3 regions of the Streptomyces sp. NPDC091649 genome follow, and region 1 is predicted to be linked to each of the others. Evidence: riboswitches for the same ligand, from Rfam matches in the RefSeq annotation. Region 1 holds a riboswitch; each other region holds the start of a gene.

Region 1 (8,963 bases):
CGGAGAGGCCCCCAGCACGGCGGCGGCCTCCCGCAGCCGGTCGTCGACCGCGCGCAGCACGGGCAGCATGGTCCGTACGACGAAGGGGACGCCGACCAGCGCCTGCGCCAGCGGGACCAGAATCCAGGAGGTCCGCAGATCCAGCGGCGGCTCGTCGAGGGTGATCAGGAAACCGAAGCCGACGGTCACGGCCGACACCCCGAGCGGCAGCATCAGCAGCGCGTCGAAGCCGCGTACCAGACGTCCGGCCCGCCGGGTGAGGGCCGCCGCCGCGAGCCCGCCGACGACGAGGGCGATGAGCGTCGCGACGAGCGCGTACCGCAGGGAGTTGCCGACGGCCTCCAGCGGTGGGACCAGGAAGGTGGCGGAGCCGCCGGACCCGGCCGACTGGAGGGCCTCGTAGTAGCCGAGTCCGTAACCGGCCGGACCGTCGAACGACCGCTCCACCAGCACCCCGAGCGGCAGCAGGATCAGCAGCAGCGCGGTGAGCAGGACACTGCCGAGCAGCGCCCACTGGCCGGGTCCGCGCGGCCGGCGGGAGGTCTGCGCCGGGTCGACGAGCCGCAACGCCCGTTCCCGGCGGCGTACGGTCGCGGCGTGCACGGCGAGGATCGCGCCGACCGCGGCGAACTGCACCAGGGTCAGCACGGCGGCCGTCGGCAGGTCCAGGAGTTGCGCGGTCTGCCGGTAGATCTCCACCTCCAGGGTGGAGTAGGCCGGTCCGCCGAGGATCTGCACGACGCCGAAGGAGGTGAAGGTGAAGAGGAAGACCATCAGTGCGGCGGCGGCGACGGCCGGGGCGAGGGCGGGCAGCGTCACCCGGCCGAAGGCGGCGAGGCGTCCGGCGCCGAGGACGCGGGCGGCTTCCTCCTGCCGGGGGTCCAGCTGGGACCAGAGCCCGCCCACCGTGCGCACGACCACGGCGTAGTTGAAGAACACATGGGCCAGCAGGATCGCCCACACGGTGGTGTCGAGGCGGATGCCCCACAGTTCGTCGAGGAACCCGCCCCGCCCCAGCAGCGCCAGGAACGCGGTGCCGACGACGACGGTCGGCAGCACGAACGGCACCGTGACCACCGCCCGCAGCACCTGCTTGCCCGGGAAGTCGAACCGGGCGAACACATACGCTCCGGGCAGGGCGATCAGCAGCGTGAGCGCGGTCGAGGCGAGGGCCTGCCAGGTGGTGAACCAGAGGACGTCGAGGATGTCCGGACGGGCCAGCACCTCGCCGATCCGCCCGAACTGCCAGGCACCGCCCGTCTTGACGCCACGGCCGACGATCGCGGCCACCGGGTAGGCGAAGAACACCGCGAAGAACGCGACGGGCACGGCCATCAGGCCGAGCCGCACCGCGGTCCCGCGCCGCCGCCCGCCGCCCCGGACGGGCGGGGCGGCCGGGGCCGGCTTCGTCCTGGGGCCTACTTCAGGACCAGCAACTGCCACGACTGGATCCACTGCTCACGGTTGGCGGTGATCTTCTCGGGCGCGACGGTGGGAGGTGTGTCGACCTGCTCGCCGAACTTCGTGAACAGCTCGGGGAGCTTCGCGTCCTTCACGACCGGGTTCACGAACATGTTGAGCGGCATGTCCTCCTGGAACGTCTTGCTGATCAGGAAGTCCAGCAGCGCCTTGCCGCCCGCCTCGTTCTTCGCTCCGGTCAGCAGTCCCGCGTACTCGGTCTGCCGGAAGCAGGTGCCGGTGGCGACCCCGGTGGGGGCCTCCTTCGGCTGCGGGTCGGCGTAGAGCACCTCGACGGGCGGGCTGGAGGCGTAACTGACGACGAGCGGCCGGTCCGCGTTGGCCTTCTTGCCGCCCGTGGATCCGGAGAACTCCTCGTTGTACGCCTGCTCCCAGCCGTCGACGACCTTGACGCCGTTGGCCTTCAGCTTCTTCCAGTACGCCTCGTAACCGTCCTCGCCCTGGGTGGCGATGGTGCCGAGGAGGAAGCCGAGGCCGGGCGAGGAGCTCGCGGCGTTCTCGGTGACGAGGAGGTCCTTGTACGCCGGCTTGAGGAGGTCCTCGAAGGTCTCCGGCGGCGCGAGCTTCTTGTCGGCGAAGTACTTCTTGTCGTAGTTGACGCAGATGTCGCCGGTGTCGACGGGCGTGACGCGGTGCTTCGCGTCCGTCTGCGTGTCGGCCGTGACCTTGTCCAGTCCCTTGGCCTCGTACGCGGTGAACAGGCCGTTGTCGAGGGCGCGGGAGAGCAGGGTGTTGTCGACGCCGAAGAAGACGTCGCCGCGCGGGGAGCCCTTGGTCAGGATCTCCTGGTTGAGCGCCGCCCCGGCGTCGCCGCTCTTGAGGATCTCGACCGTGTAGCCGGACTCCTCGGTGAACGCCTTCAGCACCTCCTCCGAGACGTTGAAGGAGTCGTGGCTGACGAGGGTGACGGTCTTGGAGCCGCCGCCCTTGGACGCCCCGGAGCCCGCGGAGCCGTCCTCACCGCCGCAGCCCGCCAGCGCGGTGACGCCCAGAGCGGCGGCGAGGGCGGTCGCCGCGTACTTCGTGGTGGTGTTCATGTGATTCCTCCTGGAGGTGACCAGGAAGAGACGCGGCCCCGCCCGCTGTCCGGCGGACCGGAAGCGGGCAGGGCGCAACAGCTTGAGTAAGGTCCGAACTTCCTACCCGGAATGACCCGGGCGAGGTTCAGAGGGTCTGCGGCCAACCTGTCCTTGGTGCCGCACTCTCAGCGCTGTGGCGCTCCCCTGTCGGAATATGAAGTTGAATTCAGGCCAAGGCTACACCGGCGGTTCTCGACCGGGCAGCGAGGCCGCCGATGCCGGTGAGACCGTCGGCGCCGACGGCCTCACCGGTGCTCAGCGCTCGGAGGCCGCCAGCTGCCCGCAGGCCCCGTCGATCTCCTGGCCACGGGTGTCCCGGACGGTGACGGGCACCCCGTGGGCCGCGATGGCCTCGACGAACGCCTTCTCGTCCTCGGGCCGCGAGGCGGTCCACTTGGAGCCGGGGGTGGGGTTCAGCGGGATCAGGTTCACGTGCACCCGCTTGCCCTTGAGCAGCCGGCCGAGCCGGTCGCCGCGCCACGCCTGGTCGTTGATGTCCCGGATCAGGGCGTACTCGATGGAGATCCGGCGGCCGGACTTCTCGGCGTACTCCCAGGCGGCGTCCAGCACCTCGCGGACGTTCCACCGGGTGTTGACCGGGACCAGGGTGTCGCGCAGCTCGTCGTCCGGGGCGTGCAGCGAGACGGCGAGGCGGCACTTGAAGCCCTCGTCGGCGAAACGCAGCATGGCCGGGACGAGGCCCACGGTGGAGACGGTGATCCCGCGCTGCGAGAGCCCGAGACCGTCCGGCTCCGGTTCGGTGAGGCGGCGGATCGCGCCGACCACGCGGTTGTAGTTGGCGAGCGGCTCCCCCATGCCCATGAAGACGATGTTGGACAGCCGCGCGGGACCGCCGGGCACCTCTCCGTCCCGCAAGGCGCGCATGCCGTCGACGATCTGGTGCACGATCTCGGCGGTCGACAGGTTGCGGTCGAGGCCGGCCTGCCCGGTGGCGCAGAAGGGGCAGTTCATTCCGCAGCCGGCCTGCGAGGAGATGCACATCGTCACGCGATCCGGGTAGCGCATCAGGACGGACTCGACGAGCGTCCCGTCGTGCAGCTTCCACAGGGTCTTGCGCGTGGTGTCGTCGTCGCAGCTGATGTGCCGCATCACGGACATCAGGTCGGGGAACAGCGCCTCGGCGAGCTTCTCCCGCGACCCCGCCGGGATGTTGGTCCACTCGGCCGGGTCGTGCGCGTACCGCGCGAAGTAGTGCTGCGAGAGCTGCTGGGCGCGGAACGGCTTCTCACCGGTCGCGGCGACCGCTTCCTTGCGCTCGGCGGGCGTGAGGTCGGCGAGGTGCCGCGGCGGCTTCTTGGATCCGCGGGGCGCGACGAAAGTGAGTTCTCCGGGCTTAGGCATGGTTCATCCAGTGTCGCAGACAGACGGGCGAGGGCCCGCCGCCCTGTGGACGACGGACCCTCGCTCGTGAAACGTGCAGGTGGGGCAGGGTGCCGGGTCGGTCAGCCGGAGCCGACGAACAACACCAGCAGCAGCCACACGACCGGCGCGGTCGGCAGGAGCGAGTCCAGCCGGTCCATGATGCCGCCGTGGCCGGGGAGCAGGGTGCCCATGTCCTTGATCCCGAGGTCCCGCTTGATCATGGACTCGCCCAGGTCGCCGAGGGTGGCGCTGGCCGCGACCGCGAGGCCGAGCAGCAGGCCCTGCCACCAGGCGCCGCCGTCGATCAGGAACTCCATGCACAGCGCGCCGGCGGCCATCGCGAAGGCGACCGCGCCGAGCAGGCCCTCGCGGGTCTTGCCGGGGCTGATGCGCGGGGCGAGCTTGTGCGTACCGAACCGCCAGCCGACGGCGTACGCCCCCGTGTCGCTGACCACGGTGAGGACCAGGAAGGTCAGGACCCGCCAGGACCCGTCGTCCGCCGTCAGCAGCAGGGCGACGAAGGTGGCCAGGAAGGGTACGTAGAACGCCGCGAAGACCCCGGCCGTGACGTCCTTGAGATATCCCTCCGGCGGCTCGGTCATCCGCCAGACCAGCACCGCGAGGGCGGTCAGGGCCATAGCGGCCCAGGCACCCTCGGGGCCCCGTGCGTAACCGGCGACGACCATCGCGGCTCCGCCGACGGCCAGCGGGATCAGCGGCGCCTTGATGCCCTTGCGTTCCTGGAGGCGGGAGGTGAGCTCCCAGAGGCCGACGACGACGGCGAGGACTATCACACCGATGAAGGCGGCCTTCACGATGAACAGCGAGACGCCGATGACGGCGCCGAGGCCCACGCCGACCCCTATGGCGGCGCGCAGGTCACGTCCCGCACGCTTCTTCTGCGGCGGGGACGGCAGCGGGGTGGACATGGGCTCCTGCGGCATCTCGTCACGGAACAGGGGGCCGCTGACGTGAGCGGCGTCCCTGTCCCGGTCGTCGCGGCTGACTGCGTCTCTACCTGCGTCGGGAAAGTCCGGCACGTTGGGCATGGGCCGAGTCTGCTGGGCGCCATGCACATCGTGGGCAGGACCCGCCGGGGCAGCACTCATCTCGGGTGTGCCCCAGTGACCGGCTCCTTGCGGGGCACCCCGGGAAGAGTCGTTCATCAGACTTCGAGCAGCTCGGCTTCCTTGTGCTTGAGCAGCTCGTCCACCTGCGCGACGTACTTCGCGGTGGTGTCGTCGAGCTCCTTCTCGGCGCGGCGCACCTCGTCCTCGCCGGACTCCTTGTCCTTGACGAGCTTGTCGAGGGTCTCCTTGGCCTTGCGGCGGATGGAGCGGATCGAGATCTTGGAGTCCTCGGCCTTGGTCTTGGCGACCTTGATGTACTCCTTGCGGCGGTCCTGGGTGAGCTCAGGGAAGGTCACCCGGATGATATTGCCGTCGTTGCTCGGGTTGACGCCGAGGTCGGAGTCGCGGATCGCCTGCTCGATGTTGCGCAGCGCGCTCTTGTCGAACGGCGTCACGACGGCCATCCGCGCCTCGGGAACCGAGAACGAGGCCAGCTGGTTGATCGGGGTCAGCGCGCCGTAGTAGTCGGCGACGATCTTGTTGAACATCGCCGGGTGCGCGCGGCCGGTACGGATCGCGGCGAAGTCCTCTTTCGCGACGACAACGGCCTTCTCCATCTTCTCCTCGGCCTCGAGGAGGATTTCTTCGATCACCACGTGCTCCTGCGTGTCTTGGGTGGGCCCGGCGTCGTCATCGCCTGGCCCTGCGGGTCCTGCGTCGCGTCCTCACCTGCACGGTGTCCGACCGGCAGGCCGTTGTCCATCCTGGGGGCCGTCAGGCCCGGGTGCTCCGGTCGCTGACGAGCGTGCCGATCTTCTCACCCTTGACCGCGCGAGCGATATTGCCTTCGGCCGTCAGCTCGAAGACGAGGATCGGGAGCTGGTTGTCACGGCAGAGCGTAATGGCGGTGGCGTCGGCGACCTTCAGGTCGCGGGTGATCACCTCGCCGTACTCCAGCGCGTCGAACTTCACCGCGTCGGGGTTGGCCTTCGGGTCGGAGTCGTAGACCCCGTCCACGCCGTTCTTCCCCATGAGCAGCGCCTCGGCGTCGATCTCCAGGGCGCGCTGCGCGGCGGTGGTGTCGGTGGAGAAGTACGGCATGCCCATACCGGCGCCGAAGATCACGACGCGCCCCTTCTCCAGGTGCCGTACGGCACGGAGCGGGATGTACGGCTCGGCGACCTGGCCCATGGTGATGGCGGTCTGGACGCGCGAGTCGATGCCCTCCTTCTCCAGGAAGTCCTGGAGGGCCAGGCAGTTCATGACGGTGCCGAGCATGCCCATGTAGTCGGACCGGGCCCGGTCCATGCCGCGCTGCTGGAGCTCGGCGCCGCGGAAGAAGTTGCCTCCCCCGATGACCACCGCGATCTGGGCGCCGTCGCGTACGACGGCGGCGATCTCCCGGGCGATGGTGTGCACGACGTCGGGGTCGACACCGAGGCCGCCGCCACCGGCGAATGCCTCACCGGAGAGCTTCAGCATGAAGCGCCCGGAGCCCTTGTCGTCGTCGCCCTTGCCGTCGGCCTGATTGGCGTCCGCGCCCTTGTCCATGGAAATTCTCCTCGTGCACATACGAAGAAGGCCATTGCCGGTGGGTCTGGTGTCCCTACAGCGGCAATGGCCTCCTCGTCAGATCTGCGGTCGTCCGGCGTCAGTGCGGCCGTCGGCCGCACTGGGCCCCGGATGCCCCCTGGACCCTATCGGGTCCGGTGCTGTTCGCCCGGACGGATCAGATGCCGACCTTGATGCGCGCGAAGCGCTTCAGGGTGACACCGGCCTCGTCCAGGACCTTCTGAACCGACTTCTTGGCGTCCAGCGCGTACGGCTGGCCGAGGAGGGTCGCCTCCTTGAAGAAGCCGTTGACCCGACCCTCGACGATCTTCGGGAGGGCGGCCTCGGGCTTGCCCTCGGCGCGCGTGGTCTCCTCGGCGACGCGGCGCTCGGCCTCGACGACCTCGGCCGGCACGTCCTCGCGGGACAGGTACTTCGGGGCGAAGGCGGCGATGTGCTGCGCGATGCCCTTGGCCAGCTCGGCGTCGGCCTTGTCCAGCTCGACCAGAACACCGATCTGCGGGGGCAGGTCGGGCATGGTGCGGTGCATGTACACACCGACGTAGGCGCCGGTGAACTGCGCGAAGCGGTCCAGGACGATCTTCTCGCCGAGGTTGGCGTTGGCCTCGTCGACGTACGCCTGGACGGTCTTGCCGGCCTCGATCTCGGAGGCGAGCAGCGCCTCGATGCCGGCCGGGGAGGTCGCGGCGACGTGAGCGGCGAGCGTGTTGGCGACGGCCTGGAACTTGTCACCCTTGGCGACGAAGTCCGTCTCGCACTTCAGCTCCAGGATGACGCCGGACGTCTGGTCCTCGGAGATGAGGGAGACGACGGCACCGTTCTCGGCGGAGCGGCCCTCGCGCTTGGCGACGCCCTTCTGACCCTTGATACGGAGCGCCTCGACGGCCTTGTCGACGTTGCCGTCGGCCTCGTCGAGCGCCTTCTTGCAGTCCATCATGCCGGCGCCGGTGAGCTCGCGGAGCTTCTTGACGTCAGCGGCGGTGTAGTTCGCCATGAGTCTGTATGTCTCTCTCGAAGTCTGAAAGATCTACGGGTGGACGGCGGGGGCGACGCTTGTGGCGTCGGCCCCCGCCGTCAGTAGCCGTGACGGGTGTCAGGCCTGCTCGGCGTCCGCGTCGGCGGCCGGGGCCTCGGCGGGGGCCTCAACGGCGGCCGGAGCCTCGACAGCGGCCTCGGCCTTGGCCTCGGCGACGGCCTCGGCCGGCGTCTCGGCGTCGGCTTCGGCGTTCTTCTCGGTCTCGACGGAGGACTGGACATCGGCGGTAGCCGCGGTCTCGTCCTTCTTGTCGCCCTCGAGCAGGTCGCGCTCCCACTCGGCGAGGGGCTCGCCGGCGGCCTTCTCGCCCGGCTTCGAGTCACCGGTGGCGGCACCGGAGCGGGCGATGAGGCCCTCGGCGACGGCGTCGGCGATCACGCGGGTGAGCAGGGTGACGGAGCGGATCGCGTCGTCGTTGCCCGGAATCTTGTAGTCGACCTCGTCGGGGTCGCAGTTGGTGTCGAGGATCGCGACGACCGGGATGTGGAGCTTGCGCGCCTCACCGACGGCGATGTGCTCCTTCTTGGTGTCGACGATCCAGACGGCGCTGGGCACCTTCTGCATCTCGCGGATACCACCGAGGGTCTTCTCCAGCTTGGCCTTCTCGCGCGAGAGGACCAGGAGCTCCTTCTTGGTGAGGCCGGAGGCGGCCACGTCCTCGAAGTCGATGAGCTCAAGCTCCTTCAGACGCTGAAGGCGCTTGTAGACGGTGGAGAAGTTGGTGAGCATGCCGCCGAGCCAACGCTGGTTGACGTACGGCATGCCGACGCGCGTCGCCTGCTCGGCGATGGCCTCCTGGGCCTGCTTCTTCGTACCCACGAACATGATGGAGCCGCCGTGGGCGACGGTCTCCTTGACGAACTCGTAGGCGCGGTCGATGTACGACAGCGACTGGAGCAGGTCGATGATGTAGATGCCGTTGCGCTCGGTAAAGATGAAGCGCTTCATCTTCGGGTTCCAGCGACGGGTCTGGTGACCGAAGTGGACGCCGCTTTCCAGCAGCTCCCGCATCGTGACGACGGCCATGGCCGTACTCCTTGGTGCTCGGTTATCGCGACCGCAGGTTTGCGCTCGCGCCTGACGCCCCGACGCGCCGTGCCACGAGGGACCGAGGAGCGCGGCCACCTCCGAGAAGAGGGAGGTGGCGGGGCGTGCGAAGTCGACCCGGTGACCCGGATCGCCGTAAGAAGTGTACGGGACCCACTGGGTGCCGGATGACGGCGATGTCCACGACGGGGCGGGGGCCGCGTCCGCGACGGGTGGGGCCGGAGTCCACGGCCGGGCGGGGGCGATGTTCACGACCGGTGGGCGCGGTGTTCACGACCGGGTGACGGCGATATCCAC
Region 2 (5,572 bases), on a different contig from region 1:
CCGTCCCCCGGGGATCCCTAGGGGCTCGATCAGGGGTCTTCAAGGGCTGCCCGGCCCCCGCGGGGGGCCCTCGCGCCTTTAGCATCGAGGCAAGGACTCAGAGAGACGAGGTAGAGGCGATGGCCGTGCGGGAGATATTCGCGGGAATGCCCTGGTGGGTGAAGTGGATCGCGGTGCCCGTCGTCGCGATCTTCGTGTTCGGCGGTCTGATCGCCAGCGTGGTCGGCTTCGTGATCAGCCTGCTCTTCAAGGCGCTGGTCTTCGTCGTCCTGGTCGGCGGGCTGATCTTCGTCGTCCGGAAGTTCATGTCGTCGTCGTCCTCACGCGGTGACTGGTAGGACACGGACCACCACATCAACGGGCCGGCGCGGGGGCCGGCCCGTCCCCGTACCGTTCCCCACTTCGCCCGGTCCCGGCCGGCCACCCGGACCGGGCGCCAGCGCGGCGCGGTCAGCTCCGGCGGGGAGGATTAGCCCAGCAGAGCTAAGTCCCGGAGGAAACCACCCATCTGCCGCAGACGGTCGATACAGTGGCATCCACTGCCGCCATCCGGAATGTGACCTTCCGTCACCATATCGATCACCTGATCGGTCCTGGGTACGACAGTCCGGTCGTTGGCCTCCGATCGCCGGCGCCCGGACCGGTCCTCGCCGGTCACGGGTCACCGGATCTCCGGTTCCCCTCCGGTCCTCGGGATCGCGGCAGGCCCGTGGGGGCGGCCCCCACGGGAGGGCCGACGGCCCGTCACCATGCCTGGGGGTGACCTTTGACCACGGCATCGAGTACCGCTGTCCCGACGTTGATCGGTTCGGTGCAGCGGGCGTTGAGGCTGCTGGAGGCTGTGGGCGCTCATCGGGACGGGGCGCCCGCCAAGCAGCTGGCGCGTGAGGCCGGGCTACCGCTGCCGACCGCGTATCACCTGCTGCGCACCCTCACCCACGAGGGCTACCTCCGCCGCGAGAACGGCGTCTTCCTCTTCGGCGCGGCCGCCGAGAACCTGACCGCGGCCCCCGGCGTCCGGACCAGCCCGCGCCCCGCCTCCGTCGCCGACTCCCTCGGCCACTGGCGCGACGTCATCGGGATGCCCGTGTACTGCGCGGTCTACTGCGACGGCGAGATCGAGCTCATCGCGGTCGCGGACGCCCCCGACACCCCGGCGGTGGAGGAGTGGGCCTCGTTCCGGGAGACCGCCCACGCCCACGCCATCGGCCAGTGCCTGCTCGCCCAGCTCGACGAGAGGGCCCGCGAGGACCACCTGGACCGGCACCCGGTGCGCCCTCTCACCCGTTACTCAGTGCGAGATCGAGCCACACTCCTTGAGCGGCTGCGCACCCTCCGACGAGGTGAACCGGTCATCGAACGCCAGGAGTACGCACTGGGGACCGTATGCGCCGCGATTCCCGTCACGGCCGGTGCCACCATTGCCGCGATGGCCATTTCCGTACCCCTGGACCGGGAAGAACGGTTGCTGCCCGCAGTCGAACAGTTACGTGGCGAAGTCGCCAGCCTCTTGCGTTCGTTCGTGTTCTCTATCAGTATCTGAAAAATCACTCCTTGTGATCTGCTATCGCGTGCACCACGATGGCGTCAATAGGGCCATAGGGGATCATTCCTGGCCAGTTTCATCTACTGCGGGGTTGAACGATGCGCGAGTCGGTTCAAGCAGAGGTCATGATGAGCTTCCTCGTCTCCGAGGAGCTCTCGTTCCGTATTCCGGTGGAGCTTCGGTACGAGGTCGGCGATCCGTACGCCATCCGTATGACGTTCCATCTTCCCGGCGATGCCCCTGTGACCTGGGCATTCGGCCGTGAACTGCTGCTGGACGGGCTCAACAGCCCCAGTGGCGACGGAGATGTGCACATCGGCCCGACCGAGCCCGAGGGTCTCGGCGATGTGCACATCCGGCTCCAGGTCGGCGCGGACCGTGCGCTGTTCCGGGCGGGGACGGCGCCGCTGGTGGCGTTCCTCGACCGGACGGACAAGCTCGTGCCGCTCGGTCAGGAACACACGCTGGGTGACTTCGACGGGAACCTGGAGGATGCGCTCGGCCGCATCCTCGCCGAGGAGCAGAACGCGGGCTGACCGGATGCCGGCCCGTCATCCCTTTCTACGGCGACGGCCCCGCCCGGCCCGCGCGGGTGCGGCCGTAGCCGTCTGTGCGCCGCCGGACCCCGGGCGGTCCGCGGAGACGACCAGCGCGGCGAGCACCGTGGTCACCGGCACCGAGGCGACCAGGCCGATCGACCCCACCAGCGTGCGGACGATCTCCTCGGCGACCAGCTCGCTGTTGGCCACCGTCCCCACGCTGCTCTGGGCGATGGAGAAGAGCAGCAGCAGCGGCAGCGCCGCGCCCGCGTACGCCAGCACCAGGGTGTTGACCACCGACGCGATGTGGTCCCTTCCGATGCGGATACCTGCCCGGTACAGACCCTTCCAACCCATCCGCGGGTCGGCCTGGTGCAGTTCCCAGACGGCGGAGGTCTGGGTGACCGTCACATCGTCGAGCACGCCGAGCGAACCGATGATGACGCCGGCCAGCAGCAGCCCGCTCATATCGATATCCGGGTAGAGGCCGTGGATGAGGCCGGTGTTGTCATCGGTGTTGCCGCTGAGATGCGCCCAGCCGATGAACAGGGAGCCCAGCAGCCCGATCAGCAGCAGTGAGATCAGTGTGCCGACGACCGCCACGGACGTACGGGCCGTCACCCCGTGACACAGGTAGAGGGCCGCCAGCATGATGGCGCTGGCCCCGATCACCGCCACGACCAGTGGGTTCGAGCCCTGAAGGATCGCCGGCAGGATGAACAGGGTCAGCACGGTGAACGACACGGCCAGCGCCACCAGCGCCATGACCCCGCGCAACCTCCCCACCAGGACCACCGCCAGCGCGAAGATCCCGGCCAGCACCGACATCGGGACCTTCCGGTCCACGTCGGTCACCGAGTACTGGAGGTCGCGCGGGGCGTCGGGGGCGTACGCGACGACCACGCCCTGGCCCTCGCTCAGCTGACGGGGCGCGTCCGGCTGGACCACCTCGACGAACGTGCGGCCCTTGTCGTCGCCGCTGGTCACCTCGATGGTTGCCTTCGCGCACTCCCCCTCCTGCTCGTTGACGGCCTCCCGGCCGGAGGGTGTGGAGGTGTCGCCGGTCGGGGGCACCTGCGCGGCGTTGACGTCCGCACAGTCGACGTTGACGACCTGGACGACCTTTCCGTCCTGGGTCTGCCGGTCGAATCCGACGCCGGTGCGCTCGTGGTCGGGCGCGCCGCCCGGCCAGAACGCGATCAGGCCGACGACGACCGCCGTCGCGAACGGGATCAGCACCGCGGCGATGACCTTGCGCAGGTGCTGGGACACCGGGGCGGCGGGCCCGTGGCTGTGTGTGTGGCCGTGGCTGTGGCCCTGGGGCGGCTGGGGTGCGGGGTCGTTTTGGGGGGAGGTCACGGGGCGATCATCGCAAGAACAGGGGTGCCCCCTGGTCAGCTCGCCGGAAAGAACGCTAGCGTGGAGGCACCTTTGCACACGCGGGAGCTCGGAGCACCGGGCTGAGAGGGCGCTGACCGCCGTACACCGATACGGATCAGCTGCGCCGACCGCCGAACCTGTTACCGGGTAATGCCGGCGTAGGGAGTAGGTCTCATGACCACAGCGGACGCACGCACGCCTGCCTCGAAACAGAACGACGGAACGCCGAACGGCACGACGCCGGGCGACGGGACGCCGAGAGACGAGGCCGGGAAGTCCATCGGCTGGCACAAGGGATACGTCCAGGGCTCACGCCCGGACCTCCTGGTGCCGGTCCGACAGGTGCACCTCACCAACGGCAACGACGTGACGCTGTACGACACGTCGGGGCCGTACACCGACCCCTCCATCGACACCGATGTCCGCCGCGGCCTCGCGCCCCTGCGGGAGAACTGGATCATCGCCCGCGGCGACACCGAGGAGTACGCGGGCCGCCCGGCCCGCCCCGAGGACGACGGGCTCAAGCACACCACGCCGCGCGGCGGACTGCGCAACCTCGACGCCGTCTTCCCCGGCCGCCCGCGCCAGCCGCGCCGCAGCCGCGACGGCCGTCCCGTCACCCAGCTCGCGTACGCCCGACGGGGGGAGATCACCCCGGAGATGGAGTACGTCGCGATCCGGGAGAACGTGGAGGCCGAGGTCGTCCGCGAGGAGATCGCGGAGGGGCGGGCGGTGCTGCCCGCCAACGTGAACCACCCCGAGATCGAGCCGATGATCATCGGCAAGCGGTTCCTGGTGAAGGTCAACGCCAACATCGGCAACTCGGCCGTCTCCTCCTCCATCGAGGAGGAGGTGGACAAGATGACGTGGGCGACGAAGTGGGGCGCCGACACGGTCATGGACCTGTCCACCGGCCGCAACATCCACACCACTCGTGAATGGGTGCTGCGCAACTCCCCCGTGCCGATCGGCACCGTGCCGCTCTACCAGGCCCTGGAGAAGGTCGACGGCCGGGCCGAGGAGCTGGCCTGGGAGATCTACAAGGACACCGTCATCGAACAGGCCGAGCAGGGCGTGGACTACATGACGGTGCACGCCGGAGTGCGCCTGCCGTACGTACCGCTGACGGCCCGTCGCAAGACCGGCATCGTCTCGCGCGGCGGTTCGATCATGGCGGCCTGGTGTCTCGCCCACCACAAGGAGTCGTTCCTCTACGAGCACTTCGAGGAGCTGTGCGAGATCCTCGCGACGTACGACGTCACCTACTCGCTGGGTGACGGACTGCGGCCCGGTTCGATCGCGGACGCCAACGACGAGGCGCAGTTCGCCGAATTGCGGACGCTGGGCGAGCTGAACACGATCGCCAAGCGGCACGGCGTCCAGACCATGATCGAGGGCCCCGGGCACGTCCCGATGCACAAGATCAAGGAGAACATCGACCTCCAGCAGGAAATCTGCGAGGAGGCGCCGTTCTACACGCTCGGCCCGCTGACCACGGACATCGCGCCCGCCTACGACCACATCACCTCCGGCATCGGCGCCGCGATGATCGCCTGGTGGGGCACCGCGATGCTCTGTTACGTCACGCCCAAGGAGCACCTGGGGCTGCCGAACCGGGATGACGTGAAGACCGGGGTCATCACCTACAAGATCGCCGCCCACGCGGCCGACCTGGCCAAGGGGCACCCGGGCGCGCAGGAGTGGGACGACGCGCTGTCCGACGCGCGGTTCGAGTTCCGCTGGGAGGACCAGTTCAACCTGGCTCTGGACCCGGACACGGCACGGGAGTTCCATGACGAGACGCTGCCCGCCGAACCGGCGAAGACGGCGCACTTCTGCTCGATGTGCGGGCCGAAGTTCTGCTCGATGAAGATCTCCCAGGACATCCGGCGTCAGCACGGAGGCTCGCAGGAGGAGATCGAGCAGGGCATGGCCGAGAAGTCGAAGGAGTTCGCGGCGGCGGGCAACCGGGTCTACCTGCCCATCGCCGACTGACCGCAGCCCCCCGTTATGTTTTTCGCGGTCCTGCAAGAGGGCCGCTGGCCTCCGGGCCCGGCATGACTGTTGCCCCCTGTCGAAGGCATGACCTGGGGGGTGGTGTCACCGG
Region 3 (8,963 bases), on a different contig from region 1:
CTGCGCGGGGGTGCCGGGCAGGGTCGGGTCGGGGGTGAAGAGCCACTCCAGCATCTCTTCGTCGGAATAGCCGTCGTCCCTCAGGAGGGTCAGGGTGCCGGCGAGGCCCTTGACCACCTTGTCGCCGTCGATGAAGGCGGCGGGCACCTGAAGGGCCCGGTTCTCACCACGGCGTACGGCGATGAGCTGGCCATCCCTGACCAGCTGCCGTACACGCGTCACCTGGACATCGAGCATTTCCGCGATGTCGGGAAGGTGGAGCCAGGCGGGGACGAGAGCATCGGTCTTTGCGTCAATCTCGGTCACAGGGACAAGCGTGCCATCCCGGACCGACAGCCGGTAGCCGGGCCCGACCGTACGGGGGGCCGGCCCGGCGGGCCCCGCCACCGTCACAGGGCGGCGGACTTCAGCGGTACGGCGGGGTCGGCCGCCCTCTCCGGGTCGAGGACGGCTCCCGACTCGATGAGCCTGCGGCCCTGGGCGAGGTCGCGCGGGCGGCCCACGGCGAGCACGGCGGCCAGCGCGCCGTCGCGCAGCCAGCACACGGACCAGGTGTCGGCCGCCCCGTCGCCGCGCCACAGCAGGGTGTCGGCGTCCGCGTGGTGGCCGGCGTACTGCACGAAGCGGCCGAACTGCTCGGACCAGAAGTACGGGACGGGGTCGTAGACGGGGAGCGGTCCGCCGTCCTGTGCGGCCATGATCGCGGCGGCCGCGGTGCGCGGGCCCTGGAGGGCGTTGTCCCAGTGGTGGACCAGCAGACGTGTTCCGTAGCGGGCGGAGGGGAAGGAGGCGCAGTCCCCGACCGCGTACACACCGGGCAGCGAGGTGCGCAGCGCGCTGTCGGCGGTGACCGAGCCGTCCGGGCCGAGCGCGACCCCGGAGCCGGCCAGCCAGCCGGTGGCGGGGCGGGCGCCGATGCCGACGACCACGGCTCCGGCGGGCAGGACGCGGCCGTCCGCCAGGATCACGGCCCCCTCCTCGACCCGGTCGACCCGGGCCTCGGTGAGCAGTTCGGCGCCGCTGTCGGCATACCAGTCGGCCATCGGTGCGGCCACCTCGGCGGGCAGGGCGCCCGCGAGCGGGCGGGCGGCGGCCTCGACGACGGTGACCGCGCAGCCCGCGGCACGGGCCGCGGTGGCGAACTCCGCGCCGATCCAGCCCGCCCCGACGACGACCACGTCGTGCCGCCGGTCCAGGACGGGCCGCAGCCGGGCGGCGTCGTCGAGGGTGCGCAGCAGGTGGACGCCGGGCACGCCGTCGGCGCCGGGCAGGGTCATGGGCTCGGCGCCGGTCGCCAGGATCAGGGCGTCGTAGGGGACGGGCCCGTCGGCCGTGTCCAGCACCTGGTCGGCGGCGCGCAGGGCGGTGACGTCCAGGCCGAGGCGCAGGGTGATGTCCAGCGCCTCGAAGTCGATGTCGAAGGCGGAGTCCTCGGCCTTGCCCAGCAGCACGGCCTTGGACAGGGGCGGGCGGTCGTAAGGCTGGTGGGGCTCGGCCCCGATGAGGGTGACGGACCCGGTGAAGCCCGCCTCGCGCAGGGCCACGGCGCTCTGCACGCCCGCCATGCCCGCTCCGACGACCACGGCGTGCCGTGTCCGCCGCGCCGTCCGCTGCTGTGTCTGCTCGCTCACCTGTCCACCTTAATCAACTGACGTCCCGTCAGGCAGTGGGTCGCGGGAAGCGGCTCGGGGGGAGAGCTGTTCCACCACGCTGGTGCCGCCGCCCTCCCGCGACTCCCACGTCCATCGCTCCTCCAGCCGCACCCGGCCGTCCGCGAGGTCGACGACCGTGGAGAGGCAGTGCCCGGACGCGGTCGTGCCGTCCTGCTTGAGCTGCACGTAGCGGAAGTCCAGCGCGTCCCCGTCCCGGGTGCCGACGAGATGGCCGCGGACCACGTCGCCGCCCGCGTAGTCGGCCCAGATCCGGCCGTCCCGCTCGTGGTACGTGAAACGGGTGCGGGTCCCGACCTGGCCGGGAGCCTGGTCGGCGACCGGCGCGAGGACGAGTCCGTCGAGCGAACGGGCCATGGTGGCTGCTCCCTTACCGGCCTGCCGGCCGTGGACGAGTGGGTCGGGCCCTTCGTCGACAGGCCGCCGCCGCCCGGCGGACGGCAGGTTGACGACAGGCTCTAGGCTGGCCAAGGTAGAACACTCGCGGGAGCCCGGACGCACCGGGCTGAGAGGGAGGCTGGACGGCCTCCGACCGTACGAACCTGCTCCGGGTCATGCCGGCGAAGGGAGGGGCTGGACACCCATGCGCGTCTCGGGGAACACCTCCGGATCCGACGTCCTCGTCATCGGGGGCGGAATCATCGGCCTGGTCACCGCGTGGCGGGCCGCCCAGCGCGGGCTGCGCGTCACCGTGGCGGACCCGGAACCGGGCGGCGGCGCGGCCCAGGTCGCGGCGGGGATGCTGGCCGCCGTCACCGAGCTGCACTACGGCGAGCAGCTGCTGCTCGGGCTCAACCTCGCCTCCGCTGCCCGCTATCCGGCGTTCGTGGCCGAGCTGGAGGAGGCGAGCGGCCGGGACACCGGCTTCCGCGCCTGCGGCACGCTCGCCGTCGCCCTGGACTCCGACGACCGTGCCCATCTGCGCGAACTGCACGCCCTCCAGGAGCGTTCGGGTCTGGAGTCGGTCTGGCTGAGCGGCCGTGAGTGCCGCCGCCTGGAGCCGATGCTGGCCCCGGGCGTCCGGGGCGGCCTCCGGGTCGACGGCGACCACCAGGTGGATCCGCGTCGGCTCGCCGCGGCGCTGCTGACCGCCTGCGAGCGGGCCGGGGTGGCGTTCCGCCGGACGACCGCCGAGCGGCTCACCGTCGCCGGGGGCCGGGCCGCCGGGGCGCTGCTCGGCGACGGCACGGAGTTCGCGGCCGGTCAGGTCGTCCTCGCGGCGGGCAGCCTCAGCGGCCGGCTCGCGGGGCTCCCGCCGCAGCTGGTGCCGCCGGTCCGCCCGGTCAAGGGCCAGGTCCTCCGGCTCACCGTGCCCCGGGCGTACGCCCCCTTCCTGAGCCGCACCGTGCGCGCCGTGGTCCGGGGCGGCCACCTCTACCTCGTGCCGCGCGAGAACGGCGAGCTGGTCGTCGGCGCCACCAGCGAGGAGATGGGCTGGGACACCACGGTCACCGCCGGCGGGGTCTACGAGCTGCTGCGCGACGCCCACGAGCTGGTGCCCGGCATCACCGAGCTGCCCCTCACCGAGACCCGGGCCGGCCTGCGTCCCGCGACGCCCGACAACGCCCCGCTGCTCGGGCCGACCGCCCTGCCCGGCCTGCTGCTCGCCACCGGCCACCACCGCAACGGCGTCCTGCTGACCCCCCTCACCGGGGACGCGATGGCCGACGCCCTGACCACCGGCGAGCTGCCCGAGGCGGCCCGCCCCTTCGCCCCCGGCCGTTTCGCACCCGCCGCCCCCGTACTCCAGGAGCAGCCCGTATGACCCAGCAGCCCACCGCGCCGGAGCCCGCGCCCGAGCCCGCCCTCGCCCCCGCGCCCGCGCCTGCCGGGGCCTCCGTCTCCGTCTCGGTGAACGGGGAGCCCCGGTCCGTTCCCGCGGGGACGGACCTGCACACCCTCGTCGCGACGCTGACCCCGGCCCGCTCCGGGGTCGCCGCCGCCCTCAACGAGAGCGTCGTCCCGCGCGGCCGGTGGGCCGCCACGACGCTCCGCGAGGGCGACCGCGTCGAGGTCCTGACCGCCGTGCAGGGGGGCTGACCATGTCGGACGACGTCTTCGCGCTGGGGCCCGCCACGTTCGCCTCACGGCTGATCATGGGCACCGGCGGGGCCCCGAGCCTGGAGGTGCTGGAGCGGTCCCTGATCGCCTCGGGCACCGAGCTGACCACGGTCGCGATGCGCCGGCTGGACGCGTCCGTGCGGGGCTCGGTGCTCTCGGTGCTGGAGCGGCTCTCCATCCAGGTCCTGCCGAACACGGCGGGCTGCTTCACCGCGGGCGAGGCGGTGCTGACCGCCCGGCTGGCCAGGGAGGCGCTCGGCACCGACTGGATCAAGCTGGAGGTGATAGCCGACGAGCGGACCCTCCTGCCCGACCCGATCGAGCTGCTGGACGCGGCCGAGGTCCTGGTCGACGAGGGGTTCACCGTACTGCCGTACACCAACGACGACCCGGTGCTCGCCCGGAAGCTGGAGGACGTGGGGTGCGCGGCGATCATGCCGCTGGGCTCCCCCATCGGTTCCGGGCTCGGCATCCGCAACCCGCACAACTTCGAGCTGATCGTCGAGCGGGCCGGAGTGCCGGTGATCCTCGATGCCGGGGCCGGGACCGCCTCGGACGCGGCGCAGGCGATGGAGCTGGGGTGCGCCGCTGTGATGCTCGCCTCGGCGGTGACCCGGGCCCAGGAGCCGGAGCTGATGGCCTCGGCGATGCGGCACGCGGTGGAGGGCGGGCGGCTCGCGTACCGGGCGGGGCGCATTCCGCGCCGCCATTTCGCCGAGGCGTCGTCCCCGGTGGCCGGGCGGGCGGTGCTCGATCCGGAGCGCCCGGCCTTCTGAGCCGCCGCCCGTGCCCCCGCCCCACGGCCGCGGCCCGCGGGGCCGAGGGCGCGGGCGGCAGCCGCCGCCACCGGGCCGGCGACCGGCCCCGGGGCGTGTCCCTGTCACGGCTCGGCTGCAGAACGGCCCCGGGAACGCCCCGGCCCGTTCGGGGTGTCGGTGGCGGCTCGTAGACTCTCCGGGTGGACACGACCCTCCAGGACCCTCTCGTCGGGCAGCTGCTCGACGGCCGGTATCGCGTTGAGGCGCGCATCGCCGTCGGCGGGATGGCCACGGTCTACCGGGCCGTGGACACCCGTCTGGACCGGGTGCTCGCCCTCAAGGTGATGCACCCGGCGCTCGCCACCGACGTCTCGTTCGTCGAGCGCTTCATCCGCGAGGCCAAGTCGGTGGCCCGCCTCGCGCACCCCAATGTCGTCGCGGTCTTCGACCAGGGGGCCCAGGGCGCGTACGTCTATCTCGCGATGGAGTACGTGGCGGGCTGCACCCTGCGCGATGTGCTGCGCGAGCGCGGGGCACTCCAGCCCCGGGCGGCGCTGGACATCCTGGAGCCGGTCCTCGCCGCGCTCGGCGCCGCGCACCGGGCGGGGTTCGTGCACCGCGACATGAAGCCGGAGAACGTCCTGATAGGGGACGACGGCCGGGTGAAGGTCGCCGACTTCGGCCTGGTCAGGGCGGTCGGCACGGCCACCGACACCACCGGCTCGCTGCTGGGCACGGTGTCGTATCTGGCCCCCGAGCAGATCGAGCACGGCACCGCCGACACCCGCAGCGACGTGTACGCCTGCGGGGTCGTTCTGTACGAGATGCTGACCGGCGCCAAGCCGCACACCGGCGAGAACGCCGCCCAGGTCATCTACCAGCACCTCAACTCCGACGTCCCGGCCCCGTCCGCGGCCGTGCCGGGGCTCCCGGTCGCGCTGGACAGCCTGGTGGCGAGCGCGACCGCCCGCAGTCCCGAGATCCGTCCGCACGACGCGGTGCTGCTGCTGGCCGAGGCGCGGGAGGCGCGCGCCGGGCTGACCGACGCCGAGCTGGACGCCGTACCGCCGCAGGCCCTGTCGGACACCCATGACGGCGCGGAGGACCGTACGAGCGTGATCGCGCGGGCCCTCCCGGCGGACGGTGGCGGCGAGGGCGGTGTCGTGCACCGCACCAGCCGCCTGGAGATGCCGCCGGCGGGACCGGCCTCCCCGCGCGGGACCGGCCGGCGCGGCCCGTTCGGCGGGCCCCACCGCAAGCTGATCGCGGTGCTCACCGCCGTACTGCTGACGCTGGGCATCGGGACGGGCGTCTGGTACATCAACTCCGGCCAGTTCACCCGGGTGCCCTCGCTGCTGGGGCAGACCCAGCAGGCCGCCGAGCAGCGGCTCTCGAAGGCCGGGCTCGGGCTGAAGGGCGTGGACCGGGCCTTCAGCGACAGCGTCGAGCGGGGCTCGGTCGTGAGCAGCGACCCCGCCTCGGGCGAGCGGATCCGGGGCAACGGCTCGGTGCGGCTCGTCGTCTCGCGCGGTCCGGAGATCGTGCGGGTGCCCGACGTCGCGGGCGATTCCCTGGCGGACGCCCGGCGCTCCCTGAAGAAGGTGGGGCTGGCCCCGGGGATGGTGACCCGGGAGTTCAGCGAGGACGCGGCCCGCGGCGAGGTCATCCGCACGGAGCCCCGCGCCGGCACCGACCGCGCCCCGGACACCGCCGTGGCGCTCGTGGTCAGCAAGGGCGCTCCCGTCGACGTTCCGGACGTGACCGGGCTGTCGGCCGAGGACGCCACCGCCGAGCTGACGGCCGAGGGGCTGGAGGCCGAGGTGCTGCCCGGCCGGGTCCACTCCTCCGAGGCCGCGGGGGACGTCGCCGAGCAGTCCCCCGGCGAGGGAGCCGAGGCCGCCGAGGGCGACACGGTCCAGCTGACCGTCTCCAAGGGGCCCCGGATGCTGGACGTCCCGGACGTCACCGGCCGGGACGTCGACGAGGCGAGGAGCACACTGGAGGAGGCGGGCTTCGACGTGAAGGTCGACCGGCCGTTCCTCTCCTTCGGCGACACCATCGCGAGCCAGTCCGTGGACGGCGGCGAGCAGGCGCCCGAGGGGTCCACGATCACCATCAAGACCAAGGGGTTCTAGGACCGCATGCACGCTCCGCGCAATCCGGTCGGCGGACACGTTCCGGTGGCCGGCGGTCTCGCCAAGGTCGGCCTGGAGTACGCCCGGGAGCTGGCGGCCGAGGCCGTGCAGGTCTTCGTGGCCAACCCGCGCGGCTGGGCGACGCCCGCCGGGAACCCGGCACAGGACGAGCTGTTCCGCGCCGAGTGCGCCGCGGCCTCGATCCCGGCCTACGTCCACGCCCCGTATCTGATCAACTTCGGCTCGCACACCGCGGCGACGGTCGAGAAGTCGGTGGAGTCCCTGCGCCACTCGCTGCGGCGGGCTCGCGAGATCGGTGCGCTGGGCGTGGTGGTGCACACCGGTTCGGCGACCGGCGGACGGCCGCGCACCGAGGCGCTGGCGCAGGTGCGCGCACACCTGCGCCCCCTGCTGGACGAGCTGACCCACGACGACGATCCGGAGCTGCTGCTGGAGTCGACGGCCGGCCAGGGATTCTCGCTCTGCTCACGGACCTGGGACTTCGGGCCGTACTTCGAGGCGCTGGACTCCCACCCGAAGCTGGGCGTCTGCCTGGACACGTGCCACATCTACGCCGCGGGGCACGATCTGGCCGGCCCCTCGGGGATGCGGCAGACGCTCGATCTGCTGGTGGACACGGTCGGCGAGGGGCGGCTCAAGCTGATCCACGCCAACGACTCCAAGGACGTCGTGGGCGCGCACAAGGACCGGCACGAGAACATCGGCGCCGGTCACATCGGGGCGGAGCCCTTCCGGGAGCTGTTCGCGCATCCGGCGACCGCGGGCGTGCCGCTGGTCATCGAGACGCCCGGCGGCAAGGAGGGGCACGCGGCGGACGTGGCGCGGCTCAAGGCGCTGCGGGACGGTCCTCAGAGTTCGGGGCCGTCCCCGGGCTCCTCCTGATAGGAGTAGCGCTGCTCGCTCCAGGGGTCGCCGATGTTGTGGTAGCCCCGCTCCTCCCAGAATCCGCGCCGGTCAGCCGTCATGTACTCGATGCCCCGGACCCACTTCGGGCCCTTCCAGGCGTACCGGTGCGGGACGACGAGGCGGAGCGGGAAGCCGTGCTCGGCGGTGAGGAGTTCGCCGTCCTTGTGGGTGGCGAAAAGGGTGTGCTCGGAGGCGAAGTCCTCGATGCGCAGGTTGGATGAGAAGCCGTACTCGGCCCAGACCATCACATGGGTGGCGTCGGGGGCGGGCGGCGCCAGATCGAGGATCGTACGGGCGGGGATGCCGCCCCATTCGGCGCCGAGCATGCTGTACTTCGTCACGCAGTGCAGGTCGGCGACGACCGAGGAGAACGGCAGCGCCGAGAATTCCTGGTGGTTCCAGCAGTGCTTGTCGCCGTCGGCGGTGGCCCCGAAGACCCGGAATTCCCAGCGGTCGGGCTTGAACTTGGGAACGGGCCCGTAGTGGGTGACCGGCCATCCGCGCTGCAGGCGCTGTCCCGGCGGAAGCTCGGACTGCACCGATTCGCGATTTTCCCGGCTTTCCGGCTGACCCATGCCTCCATGGTGACAGACAGGCAGGGGTGGTCATGACCAGCGCGTACCTCATCCGGGCAACTCGTACTAAGCGTGCACTTACTGGACGGCCGCTGAGCGCGGTGCGAGGATCTGGCCAATTCGCCAGATCGATCACCGGTTGGAAGGAGCCTTTGCCATGCAGGGCGACCCCGAGGTCCTTGAGTTTCTCAATGAGCAGCTGACCGCCGAACTGACCGCCATCAATCAGTACTTCCTGCACGCCAAGATGCAGGAGAACTTCGGGTGGACCAAGCTCGCCAAGTACACCCGGGCCGAGTCCTTCGACGAGATGAAGCACGCCGAGATCCTCACCGACCGGATCCTGTTCCTCGACGGCCTGCCCAACTACCAGCGGCTCTTCCATGTCCGGGTGGGCCAGACGGTCACCGAGATGTTCCAGGCGGACCGCCAGATCGAGGTGGAGGCGATCGACCGCCTCAAGCGCGGCATCGAGGTGATGCGCGCCAAGGGCGACATCACGTCGGCGAACATCTTCGAGTCGATCCTGGAGGACGAGGAGCACCACATCGACTATCTCGACACCCAGCTGGAGCTGGTGGAGAAGCTCGGTGAGGCTCTCTACATCGCCCAGCTGATCGAGCAGCCGGAGAGCTGAGAGTCCCGACAGGGCCTACGGAACCGGCCGGGGCCTGCGCCCGGGGTGCCGGTCAGGCGGCATCGGAGAGCCGGACGTCCCGGTGCGTGCCCGCGGCGGCCGCCGCCGCGGCGGATGCCGCGAGGGTCGCGGCGACCGGGTGCGTGCGAGCGGCGGGTTCCCGCCGCTGGTCGAGCAGCTCACGTCGGGGGCAGTCGCCC

What was found. A riboswitch is a leader RNA that binds a small molecule or an ion and turns the genes downstream of it on or off. The one in region 1 is predicted to bind thiamine pyrophosphate.
Region 2: linked by a shared signal. The riboswitch ahead of thiC (phosphomethylpyrimidine synthase ThiC) and the one ahead of ACIQMU_RS00410 (thiamine ABC transporter substrate-binding protein) in region 1 are both predicted to bind thiamine pyrophosphate.
Region 3: linked by a shared signal. The riboswitch ahead of thiO (glycine oxidase ThiO) and the one ahead of ACIQMU_RS00410 (thiamine ABC transporter substrate-binding protein) in region 1 are both predicted to bind thiamine pyrophosphate.

What each region holds. Positions count from the first base shown of each region.
Region 1 covers NZ_JBIVTR010000001.1:99,373-108,335, forward strand. Annotated here, with positions in the region: gene ACIQMU_RS00405 (iron ABC transporter permease) at 1-1,335, opposite strand, end outside; gene ACIQMU_RS00410 (thiamine ABC transporter substrate-binding protein) at 1,419-2,516, opposite strand; TPP riboswitch at 2,598-2,714, opposite strand; gene rlmN (23S rRNA (adenine(2503)-C(2))-methyltransferase RlmN) at 2,814-3,920, opposite strand; gene ACIQMU_RS00420 (phosphatidate cytidylyltransferase) at 4,022-5,107, opposite strand; gene frr (ribosome recycling factor) at 5,107-5,664, opposite strand; gene pyrH (UMP kinase) at 5,786-6,562, opposite strand; gene tsf (translation elongation factor Ts) at 6,741-7,577, opposite strand; gene rpsB (30S ribosomal protein S2) at 7,677-8,645, opposite strand.
Region 2 covers NZ_JBIVTR010000005.1:350,502-356,073, forward strand. Annotated here, with positions in the region: gene ACIQMU_RS13175 (DUF5326 family protein) at 126-338, shown strand; gene ACIQMU_RS13180 (helix-turn-helix domain-containing protein) at 767-1,543, shown strand; gene ACIQMU_RS13185 (SsgA family sporulation/cell division regulator) at 1,645-2,082, shown strand; gene ACIQMU_RS13190 (YibE/F family protein) at 2,098-3,444, opposite strand; TPP riboswitch at 3,515-3,647, shown strand; gene thiC (phosphomethylpyrimidine synthase ThiC) at 3,640-5,460, shown strand.
Region 3 covers NZ_JBIVTR010000006.1:123,421-132,383, reverse strand. Annotated here, with positions in the region: gene ACIQMU_RS13670 (Rv2175c family DNA-binding protein) at 1-306, opposite strand, end outside; gene ACIQMU_RS13665 (FAD-dependent oxidoreductase) at 390-1,631, opposite strand; gene ACIQMU_RS13660 (hypothetical protein) at 1,641-2,027, opposite strand; TPP riboswitch at 2,144-2,256, shown strand; gene thiO (glycine oxidase ThiO) at 2,254-3,435, shown strand; gene thiS (sulfur carrier protein ThiS) at 3,432-3,710, shown strand; gene ACIQMU_RS13645 (thiazole synthase) at 3,713-4,507, shown strand; gene pknB (Stk1 family PASTA domain-containing Ser/Thr kinase) at 4,690-6,624, shown strand; gene ACIQMU_RS13635 (deoxyribonuclease IV) at 6,631-7,527, shown strand; gene ACIQMU_RS13630 (sulfite oxidase-like oxidoreductase) at 7,494-8,126, opposite strand; gene bfr (bacterioferritin) at 8,284-8,763, shown strand; gene ACIQMU_RS13620 ((2Fe-2S)-binding protein) at 8,816-8,963, opposite strand, start outside.